DNA from 2 places in the Bacillus sp. PK6-16 genome. Region 2 is predicted to be linked to the other one. Evidence: predicted binding sites of a transcription regulator. Region 2 holds the regulator's gene; the other holds the start of a gene.
What was found. Region 2 encodes CtsR, which represses protease genes until heat stress. Its sites were predicted from a motif close to ATGGTCAATAAAGGTCAAACA; they were not measured.
Positions count from the first base shown of each region.

Region 1: clpB (ATP-dependent chaperone ClpB) is a predicted target of CtsR. The motif match lies at 2,290-2,310, and genes of this name have one in related genera.

Region 1 covers NZ_CP096511.1:4,109,695-4,115,129, forward strand. The annotation lists gene clpB (ATP-dependent chaperone ClpB) at 1-2,272, opposite strand, end outside; gene M1D66_RS21085 (YjzC family protein) at 2,482-2,661, opposite strand; gene M1D66_RS21090 (Cof-type HAD-IIB family hydrolase) at 3,153-3,962, shown strand; gene M1D66_RS21095 (hypothetical protein) at 4,068-4,208, shown strand; gene M1D66_RS21100 (DUF3813 domain-containing protein) at 4,209-4,406, shown strand; gene M1D66_RS21105 (YitT family protein) at 4,432-5,289, opposite strand; gene M1D66_RS21110 (DUF3941 domain-containing protein) at 5,390-5,435, shown strand, end outside.
Region 2 covers NZ_CP096511.1:5,204,335-5,209,769, forward strand. The annotation lists gene clpC (ATP-dependent protease ATP-binding subunit ClpC) at 1-1,764, opposite strand, end outside; gene mcsB (protein-arginine kinase McsB) at 1,787-2,851, opposite strand; gene mcsA (protein-arginine kinase activator protein McsA) at 2,856-3,404, opposite strand; gene ctsR (transcriptional regulator CtsR) at 3,575-4,036, opposite strand; rRNA gene rrf (5S ribosomal RNA) at 4,245-4,360, opposite strand; rRNA gene M1D66_RS26785 (23S ribosomal RNA) at 4,410-5,435, opposite strand, start outside.

The DNA.
Region 1 (5,435 bases), 1.1 Mb from region 2:
GGAAATGTCCTCTTAATTGCCCCATTACAAGGTCTCTTGATTCCTCTTTAATCGAACCATCTTCTTCTAATCCATCTAGTAAATGAGCAGATCCAATATTTGAAGTCATAATAATAACTGTATTTTTAAAGTCCACTGTACGACCTTGCGAATCTGTAATGCGTCCATCATCTAACATTTGTAATAAAATGTTGAATACTTCTGGATGTGCTTTTTCAATTTCATCTAATAAAACAACGGAATATGGTTTACGTCTTACCGCTTCTGTTAATTGACCGCCTTCTTCATATCCTACATATCCAGGAGGTGCACCAATTAAGCGAGACACGGCGTGTTTTTCCATATACTCAGACATGTCAATGCGAATCATTTGCTCTTCACTATCGAATAAAGACTGGGCTAACGTTTTTGCAAGTTCTGTTTTACCAACACCTGTTGGCCCTAAGAAGATGAAAGAACCAATCGGGCGGTTCGGATCTTTAATACCAGCGCGAGCACGAAGAACCGCGTCTGACACTAAGCTTACTGCTTCCTCTTGTCCGATGACACGCTCTGATAAGATTTGCTCTAAGCGTAATAATTTCTCGCGTTCACCTTCCACGAGTTTCGCAACAGGAATACCAGTCCAGCGTGAAACAATATCTGCAATTTCTTCTTCACTTACTTCCTCACGTAATAAACGATTTTCTTGTTTATTATGCGCGCCCATTTCTTCCGCTTCTTTTAACTCTTTTTCAATTGCGGGAATTTTCCCGTGACGAAGTTCGGCTGCTTTATTTAAATCGTAATTGCCTTCTGCTTCTTCTAATTCACGACGCAAACGTTCTAAATGCTCACGTAAGTCACGAACTTTGTGAATGTCTTCTTTTTCTTTCTCCCATTTTGCTCTCATGCCACTGGCAACTTCTTTTAAATCCGATAATTCACGTTGCAATGTTTTTAGACGCTCTTGGCTACCACGATCCGTTTCTTTCCCAAGAGCCGCTTCTTCAATTTCCAGCTGCATAATGCGGCGCGTTACTTCATCTAATTCTGTTGGCATAGAATCAATTTCTGTACGAATTGTTGCACACGCTTCGTCAACAAGATCAATTGCTTTATCTGGTAAGAAGCGATCTGAAATATATCGATCTGATAAAACAGATGCTGCTACAATCGCACGGTCATGAATATTTACACCGTGATAAATTTCAAAGCGTTCTTTTAATCCACGTAAAATGGAAATCGTATCTTCAACAGTTGGCTCTTCTGCTAATACTTGTTGGAAACGTCTTTCTAGCGCTGGATCTTTCTCAATATATTTGCGATATTCATCTAGTGTTGTGGCTCCAATACAATGCAGTTCACCACGTGCAAGCATCGGTTTTAACATATTTCCTGCATCCATGGCTCCTTCTGTTTTACCAGCTCCAACTATTGTATGAAGTTCATCAATGAATAATAAAATGCGTCCTTCACTCTTTTTAATTTCATTTAATACAGCTTGCAGACGCTCTTCGAACTCACCACGGAATTTCGCACCAGCTACGAGTGCACTCATATCTAACGCAAAAATCGTTCTATCTTTCAATCCTTCAGGTACATCCTTTTTCACAATACGCTGGGCTAGCCCTTCAACGATTGCTGTTTTACCAACACCTGGCTCCCCAATTAAAACCGGATTGTTTTTCGTTTTACGTGAAAGAATACGGATTACACGTCGTATTTCACTATCACGGCCGATTACAGGATCAATTTTCCCTGCTCTCACTTCCGCCACTAAATCACGACCATATTTTTCTAACGCTTCATAAGTTGCTTCTGGATTTTGACTCGTCACTCTTTGATTCCCCCGAACTGTCATTAAAGACTGTAATAAGTTATCTTTCGTAATATGCAATCTTGTAAATAATTGATTTATATCGCCTTTTTCTTCAGAAAAAGCAAGCAATACATGTTCTACTGAAATGTAATCATCCTGCAGTTTTTCTGCTTCTTTCCCTGCTCTTACAAGCAGTTGTTGCAGAGCGCTCGTTACATACAATTTTCCAACTTCTGCACCGCTCCCCGTTACAGAAGGTTTCTTTTTAATTAAACTTTCAGCACCTTGCTTTAATGCTTCTATATCAACATTCATTTTTTGAAATATACGTACCGCTAACCCATCTTGCTCTTCTAATAATGCAAGTAATAGATGAACAGTATCCACCTCTTGGTGATGATGAGATACCGCTAAAGATTGGGCACTCATAATCGCCTCTTGTGTTTTTGTTGTCATTTGATTTAAGTCCATCTTTACAGCCCTCCAAAAGTTCGACTTTCTTTGACCTTTGATTTGATTATACGCCAACTGACTTTTTTATACAATAATTTTGCCTATGTATTTTCAAACTTATTATTTGAAAAAGAAAAAGAGAGCATTCATTATACTGCTAAAAAATACGGTAAATGAAATTACAATGTGTAACGACAAAAAAGCCGCAATAATGATTGCGGCTTCTGTTACGGTTTTCTTTTATATGTCCACTGGCGGTTATGATTCGTGTTATCCGGAAACTTTTCACCGGCAGTTAATTTCACCATTTGCGGATCTTTCACCATACTTCCCGTTTCACCAATTTCTACGTAAATGCCATCATTCGGCGCTTTTTGTCCAGAACGAAACCTGCGATTTTGTCCCATCTTCATTCTCCTTCCATGACGTCTTGCCTCATTAGTATATCCATTTTAAAAGAAAGCTTTTCTGTCATGTTTAGGAAACAGTACTACATCTCATTCTTGTACATATATATGAATGACACAAGCGTAAGCAGGGATTTCTTTCCTACTTGTAGAAAAAAAAAGAAACCAACCTACTCTAGGCTAGTTTCAAAGGAGAGTCAAACATATACGAGAAGATTACATGTTCATTATATGCCTCATCACACGAGCAATGTAACCCTTTTCACAATTTGTACATAATGAAAGAAACATTGTTTGAACTTTCTAAAAAGATGTTGACTTTTCTTAATTTCCAACGATAAATAGTAGACACCACAGCACTTTGAGACGTAAGATGGATATATAGTGAAATTTCCATCTATGGTGATTCCACCGAGTCTAACCTCTTATTTCTGCATATTAAAAACGGAAATACAGATAGATACAAAAAAATTATTATAAGAGGTGAAATTATGAACAAACAACATTTAATCGCATTAGACTTAGACGGCACTTTATTAACAGACAACAAAATAATTTCCACTCGAACGAAACATACAATTGCAAAAGCAAAGGAACAGGGACATATTGTCGTTATTTCAACAGGACGTCCATTCCGTGCTAGTTATGATTACTATAAAGAACTTGATCTTAACACACCTATCGTAAACTTTAACGGCGCTTACGTACATCATCCTCTTGATTCAAACTGGGGAACACATCACTCTCCTCTTGAGCTAGCAACAGCGCAAGAAATTGTCCGAGCTTGCTTTGATTTTGGCGTAAAAAATATATACGCGGAAGTAATGGACGATGTGTATGTTCGTGAAATTGATGAAGATAAAAAACATATTTTCGAATTCGGCTCTCCTAAGATTTTTACGGGAGACTTATTAAATATTTTAAACGATCATCCAACTTGCTTATTAATTGACGCCCATGACGAGCATTCTACTGCAATTCGTCAACATTTAACCGATATGCATGCGGAAGTAATCGACCATAGAAAATGGGGCGCACCTTGGCCGATTATTGAAATTGTGAAAAGCGGATTAAATAAAGCAGTTGGATTACAAAAAATTTCTAGTCATTACAACATTCCACAAGAGCGAATTATCGCTTTCGGTGATGAAGATAATGATTTTGAAATGATTGAATTTGCTGGTCACGGCATCGCAATGGGAAATGCCATCCCTGAATTAAAATCACTCGCAAACCATACGACGTTAACGAACGAAGAAGATGGTATTGCTTTATATTTAGAAGAGGTTCTTGGGTTGTAATCTAAAAATTTCCTACTTATAGTTTCCTGCCAAATGTCCATACTATAAGTAGACGCATGAGACATTGCGTCGATTGTTTTCAGCTAAATAAAGGGGGTTTTTCGAATGGGTAAAAAGAACAAATCAAAACGTTTTATCCAACAAGGAGCCGATGCTGTTATGAAGCATGATGCAAGATTCCCGTACAGAGGTACATTAGCTGAGGCAGAAAAAGCAAGAAGTAACTCTTCTTTTGGAGGGGTTTAAATGGGGAACTTACTATTCCAACAAGCTAGAGATGCTGTTGAAAATGCCGTATCTTGTTCAAGCGGTACTGAGCAACAAGATCTCGTGTATAGAGCAAAAAATGCTTTGCAATCCGCTTACGCAAACTCTTCAACTGCTGAAAAAGTTCAGCTCCGTGAAATGCAAGAGCAATTGCAAAACATTACGAATTTACATTAAAAAAGAGGACCAACTTCGGTCCTCTTTAATCTTTCCGAAACAATCCGAACACCCCAACTGTTTGCAGTATATTTGTAAATGCACCTGGGTCCACTTGTTTAATAATCCTCTCTAATTCGTATAACTCATAACGAGTAATAACCATCATTAACATTTCTTTATTTTCATTCGTATAAGCACCTGTTGCTGGTATCGTTGTAATCCCTCTTACTAATCGCGAGTGAATCGCCTTTCTTACATCTGCCCCATTCTTCGTAACAATTAATGCTGTAATCTTTACATGACGAGTATGAATTGCATCAATAATTCTCGTTGATACATATAAAGTCACTAACGTATATAACGCTTTTTCCCATCCATATACATAGCCAGCAGCGATAATGATAATTGCATTAAAAAAGAAAAAGTATGTACCGACAGGCTTATCTTTTATTTTTGATAAAATCATGGCGATAATATCTAATCCACCTGTAGAAGCACCCCACTTTAAAGCAATCCCTACTCCAATCGCCGAAATAATCCCGCCAAAAATCGCATTTAATATGATATCATTCGAAACCGCTCTAACAGGGATGACTTCTAGAAACAAAGTCATAAATATAACACAAAGAAAACTGAAAAAGGTGAAGGCCTTTCCAACCTTTTTCCACGCTAAAATAACGACAGGAATATTAAATAAGCTAAACAATACTCCCGTAGATATGTGAATCGATAAAAAATCACCTAATATTTGTGATAATAATTGAGACAATCCAGCAAAGCCGCTCGCATACACTTTTGCTGGCGTTAAAAATAAATTCATCCCAATCGCATTTAATAAACCTGCGATGATTACAACGATTAACTTCTTTATAAGTTCAGTATAATTCAACTTCAAATCCATTTCGAATCCACCTTTACCCTTCATAAATGCACCGCTATACATAGTCTTTACGAAAAAGGAAATGATAAACGTACAACGTTTAGAAATGGAGTTGATACATATGCCACATACGAGTGATAACGACAAAAAAGCACGCGATAATAACG
Region 2 (5,435 bases):
AACTAAGCGAGAAGTTGAATGTTTCTCCATATACTCAGACATATCAATGCGAATCATTGCATCCTCATCACCGAACATAGATTCTGCCAATGCTCTTGCTAATTCTGTTTTACCTACACCTGTTGGCCCTAAGAAAATAAATGAACCAATTGGACGTTTCGGATCTTTCAATCCTGCTCTTGCACGACGAACAGCTTTCGCTACAGCCACTACAGCTTCATCCTGACCGATGACACGATCATGAAGAATGGATTCTAAGTTTAATAATTTATCAGTCTCTGTTTGTGCAAGTTTAGAAACAGGGATACGTGTCCATGTAGAAACGACATTTGCAATATCTTCTACCGTAACCTCTGAATTTTCTTTTCCTTGTTGTTCTTTCCACTGACGCTTTGTATCTTCCAATTTCTCACGTAAGCGTTGTTCCATATCACGTAAGGAAGCAGCCTTTTCAAACTCTTGACTTTGTACAGCCGCATCTTTTTCTTTTCGAATTTCCTCAAGCTTCACTTCAAGCTCTTTTAAGTTTGGTGGTGTTGTATAAGAACGCAAGCGAACCTTTGAAGCAGCTTCATCAATTAAATCAATTGCTTTATCTGGTAAGAAACGATCCGTAATATAACGATCTGAAAGTTTTACAGCTGCATCAATTGCATCATCTGTAATAGACACACGGTGATGCGCCTCATAACGATCGCGTAACCCTTTCAAGATTTGAGTTGATTCTTCTAGACTCGGCTCATCAACATGAATTGGCTGGAAACGTCTCTCTAAAGCTGCATCCTTTTCAATATATTTACGATACTCATCTAAAGTTGTCGCACCAATACATTGTAATTCTCCGCGTGCTAAAGATGGTTTTAAAATATTCGATGCATCGATTGCACCTTCTGCTCCACCTGCACCGATTAATGTATGAAGTTCATCAATAAATAGAATAATATTCCCTGCTTGACGTATTTCATCCATTACTTTCTTTAAACGATCTTCAAACTCACCACGATATTTCGTCCCAGCTACCACTGTTCCCATATCTAGTGTCATAACACGCTTATCTCTTAACGTTTCAGGAACTTCATTATTTACGATTTGCTGTGCTAACCCTTCAGCAATTGCTGTTTTACCTACACCAGGCTCTCCAATTAACACTGGATTGTTTTTTGTTCTACGGCTTAACACTTCAATTACACGTTGAATTTCTTTACTACGTCCAATAACAGGATCCAAACGATTCTCACGTGCAACAACTGTTAAGTCGCGCGCTAAACTGTCTAGTGTCGGTGTATTTGCATTTGTCGATGAACCACCTTGGTGACCTGAACTTGCTTCGTTACTTCCAAGAAGTTGTAACACTTGTTGTCTTGCTTTGTTGAGGCTTACACCTAAATTATTTAATACACGTGCCGCTACACCTTCACCTTCACGGATTAAGCCAAGTAAAATATGTTCTGTTCCAACGTAAGAATGTCCTAGCTTACGCGCTTCATCCATAGACAATTCAATAACTTTTTTAGCACGAGGTGTATAATGTACAGTTTGAGAAGCTTCTGTTCCACGTCCAATTAACGCTTCTACCTCTTTTTGCACTTTCTCCGGGCTCAATCCAAGAGCAATTAACGCTTTTGCTGCAATTCCTTCACCTTCGCGTACAAGCCCAAGTAAAATATGTTCTGTTCCAATGTTATTATGCCCAATGCGAATTGCTTCCTCTTGAGATAAAGCTAATACTTTCTGTGCTCTTTCTGTAAATCTTCCAAACATCATAGAAATCGCCTCCTACTTGCGCTTAGTTTTTTTCAATACGTAATCGCTCACGGATTAAGGTTGCTCTTCGATAATCTCTTTCTTCTGGTCCTAAAGGTCCTCCTGCATATTGTTGTAAAATACCAGGTTGCGTAAGAACCATTAGCTCAGTCAAAATATTTCTCGATATACCTTTTATATATCCTAGATCAATACCGAGTCGTACATCCGATAAGCAAGTTGCCGCTTCTGCAGATTGAATTAAACGACTGTTTGCTAGTATACCGTAAGAACGATAAACCTTATCTTCAAGCTCAATGCTCGAATTTTGTACAATTAATTCTCTGGCCAATTTTTCTTGTTGTATAATTTGCTGCATGACACTCTTTAAATCTGCAATAATATCTTCTTCGGATTTCCCTAACGTCATTTGATTTGATACTTGAAATATATTACCTAACGCTTCGCTACCTTCACCGTATATTCCTCTTACTACTAAACCTAATTTTTGAATTACTTGTATAATACGGCTAATTCTTTTTGTTAAAACCAGCCCTGGTAAATGAATCATTACAGAAGCTCTTAATCCTGTACCAACGTTAGTAGGACAACTCGTAATATATCCAAGTGATTCATCAAAAGCATATTCAACCTCTTTCTCAATCCAATTATCTATTTGATTGGCGCTTTGAAGCGCCTTTGATAACTGTAGTCCTGGAAATAGGCACTGAATCCTAATGTGGTCTTCCTCATTAAGCATCACACTAATGTGTTCGCTTTCTGATAACAGACATGCTCCATATTCGGTCCCTGCTAGATTTGGACTAATTAAATGCTTTTCGACTAAAACTCTCCTTTGAAGAGGAGTTAGTTCATTCATTTTTAATAGCCCAAACTTCCCAAAGGGCTCTACCGCTTTATTTATAAATTTCTTTTTAAATAATTCTTGAACCTTTTGAGCTTCCTCTTCGTTTTGCATAGTAGAAAATTGATATTGCTTAAAATTACGAGCCAAACGAATTCGACTACTTAAAACAATATCAGAATCAGGGCCATCCCCCTTCATCCATGGACTAATCGCTTCATTCATAATTTTGTCCAGTGACATAGAACTACTCCCCCTCTCTATGCTCACTAAGCTGAGTTTCAAGCCCTCGAATTTCATCTCTTACCTCAGCAGCTTTCTCAAACTCCTCATTCTGTACATATTGTTTCAGAATAAGTTTTAGTTCATCTAATTCTTTCTTTAAGTGGATATTTCCTTCCATTCGTTCCGGAATTTTTCCACAATGTTCTGTATGTCCACCATGAAGTCGCTTTAACAATGGGTTTAAGTGTCCTTTAAATGTATCGTAACAAGAAGCACAACCAAAGCGTCCCACTTTTGTAAAATGTTCATATGTCATCTTACAATCTGGACATCTTACTGTATTTGTATTTGAAAACCCGTTTTTTCCTTCTCCAAACATTGTTGATTCACCGTGTAATAAACCAGCAAATACATCATGAAATGAAAAGTTAGACTGTGATGATTGAAAGAAAGACGTATAGCCACTTTGCTCCGCACATTGCTCACAAAGATGAACTTCCGCCTTCTTCTCGTTGATTACTTTTGTATAATGTAAAGTTGCTGGTCTTATATTACAGTTTTGACAAGTCATCAATATCCCCACCTTTACAACAGGAACGATCTACCTCATGATACTTTTCATACATTACTAGATTGTCCTCTTTCCTTAATCCACTCAGATAAAAGTACATGCTCTTTTTCAAAACTTCTACAATATTTAACTGCCCTATCTTAATTATCATTCTTTTACAAAAGCTGTATTTATTTATATTTCAGTGTTCTTAACATTGCGCATAATATTCGAGCCCTAAGTTCATCTCGAGAAGGAATATCCATTGATAATACAGAACGATCTAGTACACTTAACATTAATTTTGCTTCACGGCCTGTTATGATTCCCTCTTCTAATAAACGTATAATCATACTCTCTGCATTCCCTTGTGCAACGCTATGATCAATCATATGAAGCATTTGATCAATAATGTCTATATCATCATGCAGTTTGACTTTTATAATGCGAATGTAACCTCCTCCACCACGTTTACTTTCTACTACAAATCCTCTTTCTAATGTAAAACGGGTATTGATTACATAATTGATTTGAGATGGTACGCACTCGAATCGATCCGCAATCTCATTTCTTTTGATTTCAATCACATTATTATTACTTAAGTCAATAACTTGCTTTAGATATTGCTCAATGATATCAGATATATTTCTCATTTATCCGCCACCTTTATTGACTTTGACTATCTTTGACTTTAATTATATACGTATTAATAAAATTTGCAACTCTTTTGCTTATTCACTATCCTAGCCACATTCCCCTGCATTTAATCAAAATAGTAATTATTTAAGCATATTTTTTTAATTACTATGGATTATAAAAGAAAACACGAAAAAACACGAGTCATTTGACTCGTGTTTAGTTGCTTGGCGACGTCCTACTCTCACAGGGACAAGGTCCCAACTACCATCGGCGCTAGAGAGCTTAACTTCCGTGTTCGGTATGGGAACGGGTGTGACCTCTCTGCCATCATCACCAAACTATGAAGGCATATTCCTTCAAAACTAGATAACATTTGCTACATATTATATGGTTAAGTCCTCGATCTATTAGTATTCGTCAGCTCCACATGTCACCATGCTTCCACCTCGAACCTATCAACCTGATCATCTTTCAGGGATCTTACTAGCTTACGCTATGGGAAATCTCATCTTGAGGGGGGCTTCATGCTTAGATGCTTTCAGCACTTATCCCTTCCGCACATAGCTACCCAGCTATGCCCTTGGCAGAACAACTGGTACACCAGCGGTGCGTCCATCCCGGTCCTCTCGTACTAAGGACAGCTCCTCTCAAATTTCCTACGCCCACGACGGATAGGGACCGAACTGTCTCACGACGTTCTGAACCCAGCTCGCGTACCGCTTTAATGGGCGAACAGCCCAACCCTTGGGACCGACTACAGCCCCAGGATGCGATGAGCCGACATCGAGGTGCCAAACCTCCCCGTCGATGTGGACTCTTGGGGGAGATAAGCCTGTTATCCCCGGGGTAGCTTTTATCCGTTGAGCGATGGCCCTTCCATGCGGAACCACCGGATCACTAAGCCCGACTTTCGTCCCTGCTCGACTTGTAGGTCTCGCAGTCAAGCTCCCTTATGCCTTTGCACTCTACGAATGATTTCCAACCATTCTGAGGGAACCTTTGGGCGCCTCCGTTACACTTTAGGAGGCGACCGCCCCAGTCAAACTGCCCACCTGACACTGTCTCCCGGGTCGATAAGACCCGTAGGTTAGAATTTCAATACAGTCAGGGCGGTATCCCACCAGCGCCTCCACCGAAGCTAGCGCTCCGGTTTCAATGGCTCCCGCCTATCCTGTACAAACTGTACCAAAATTCAATATCAGGCTACAGTAAAGCTCCACGGGGTCTTTCCGTCCTGTCGCGGGTAACCTGCATCTTCACAGGTACTATAATTTCACCGAGTCTCTGGTTGAGACAGTGCCCAAATCGTTACACCTTTCGTGCGGGTCGGAACTTACCCGACAAGGAATTTCGCTACCTTAGGACCGTTATAGTTACGGCCGCCGTTTACTGGGGCTTCAGTTCAGAGCTTCG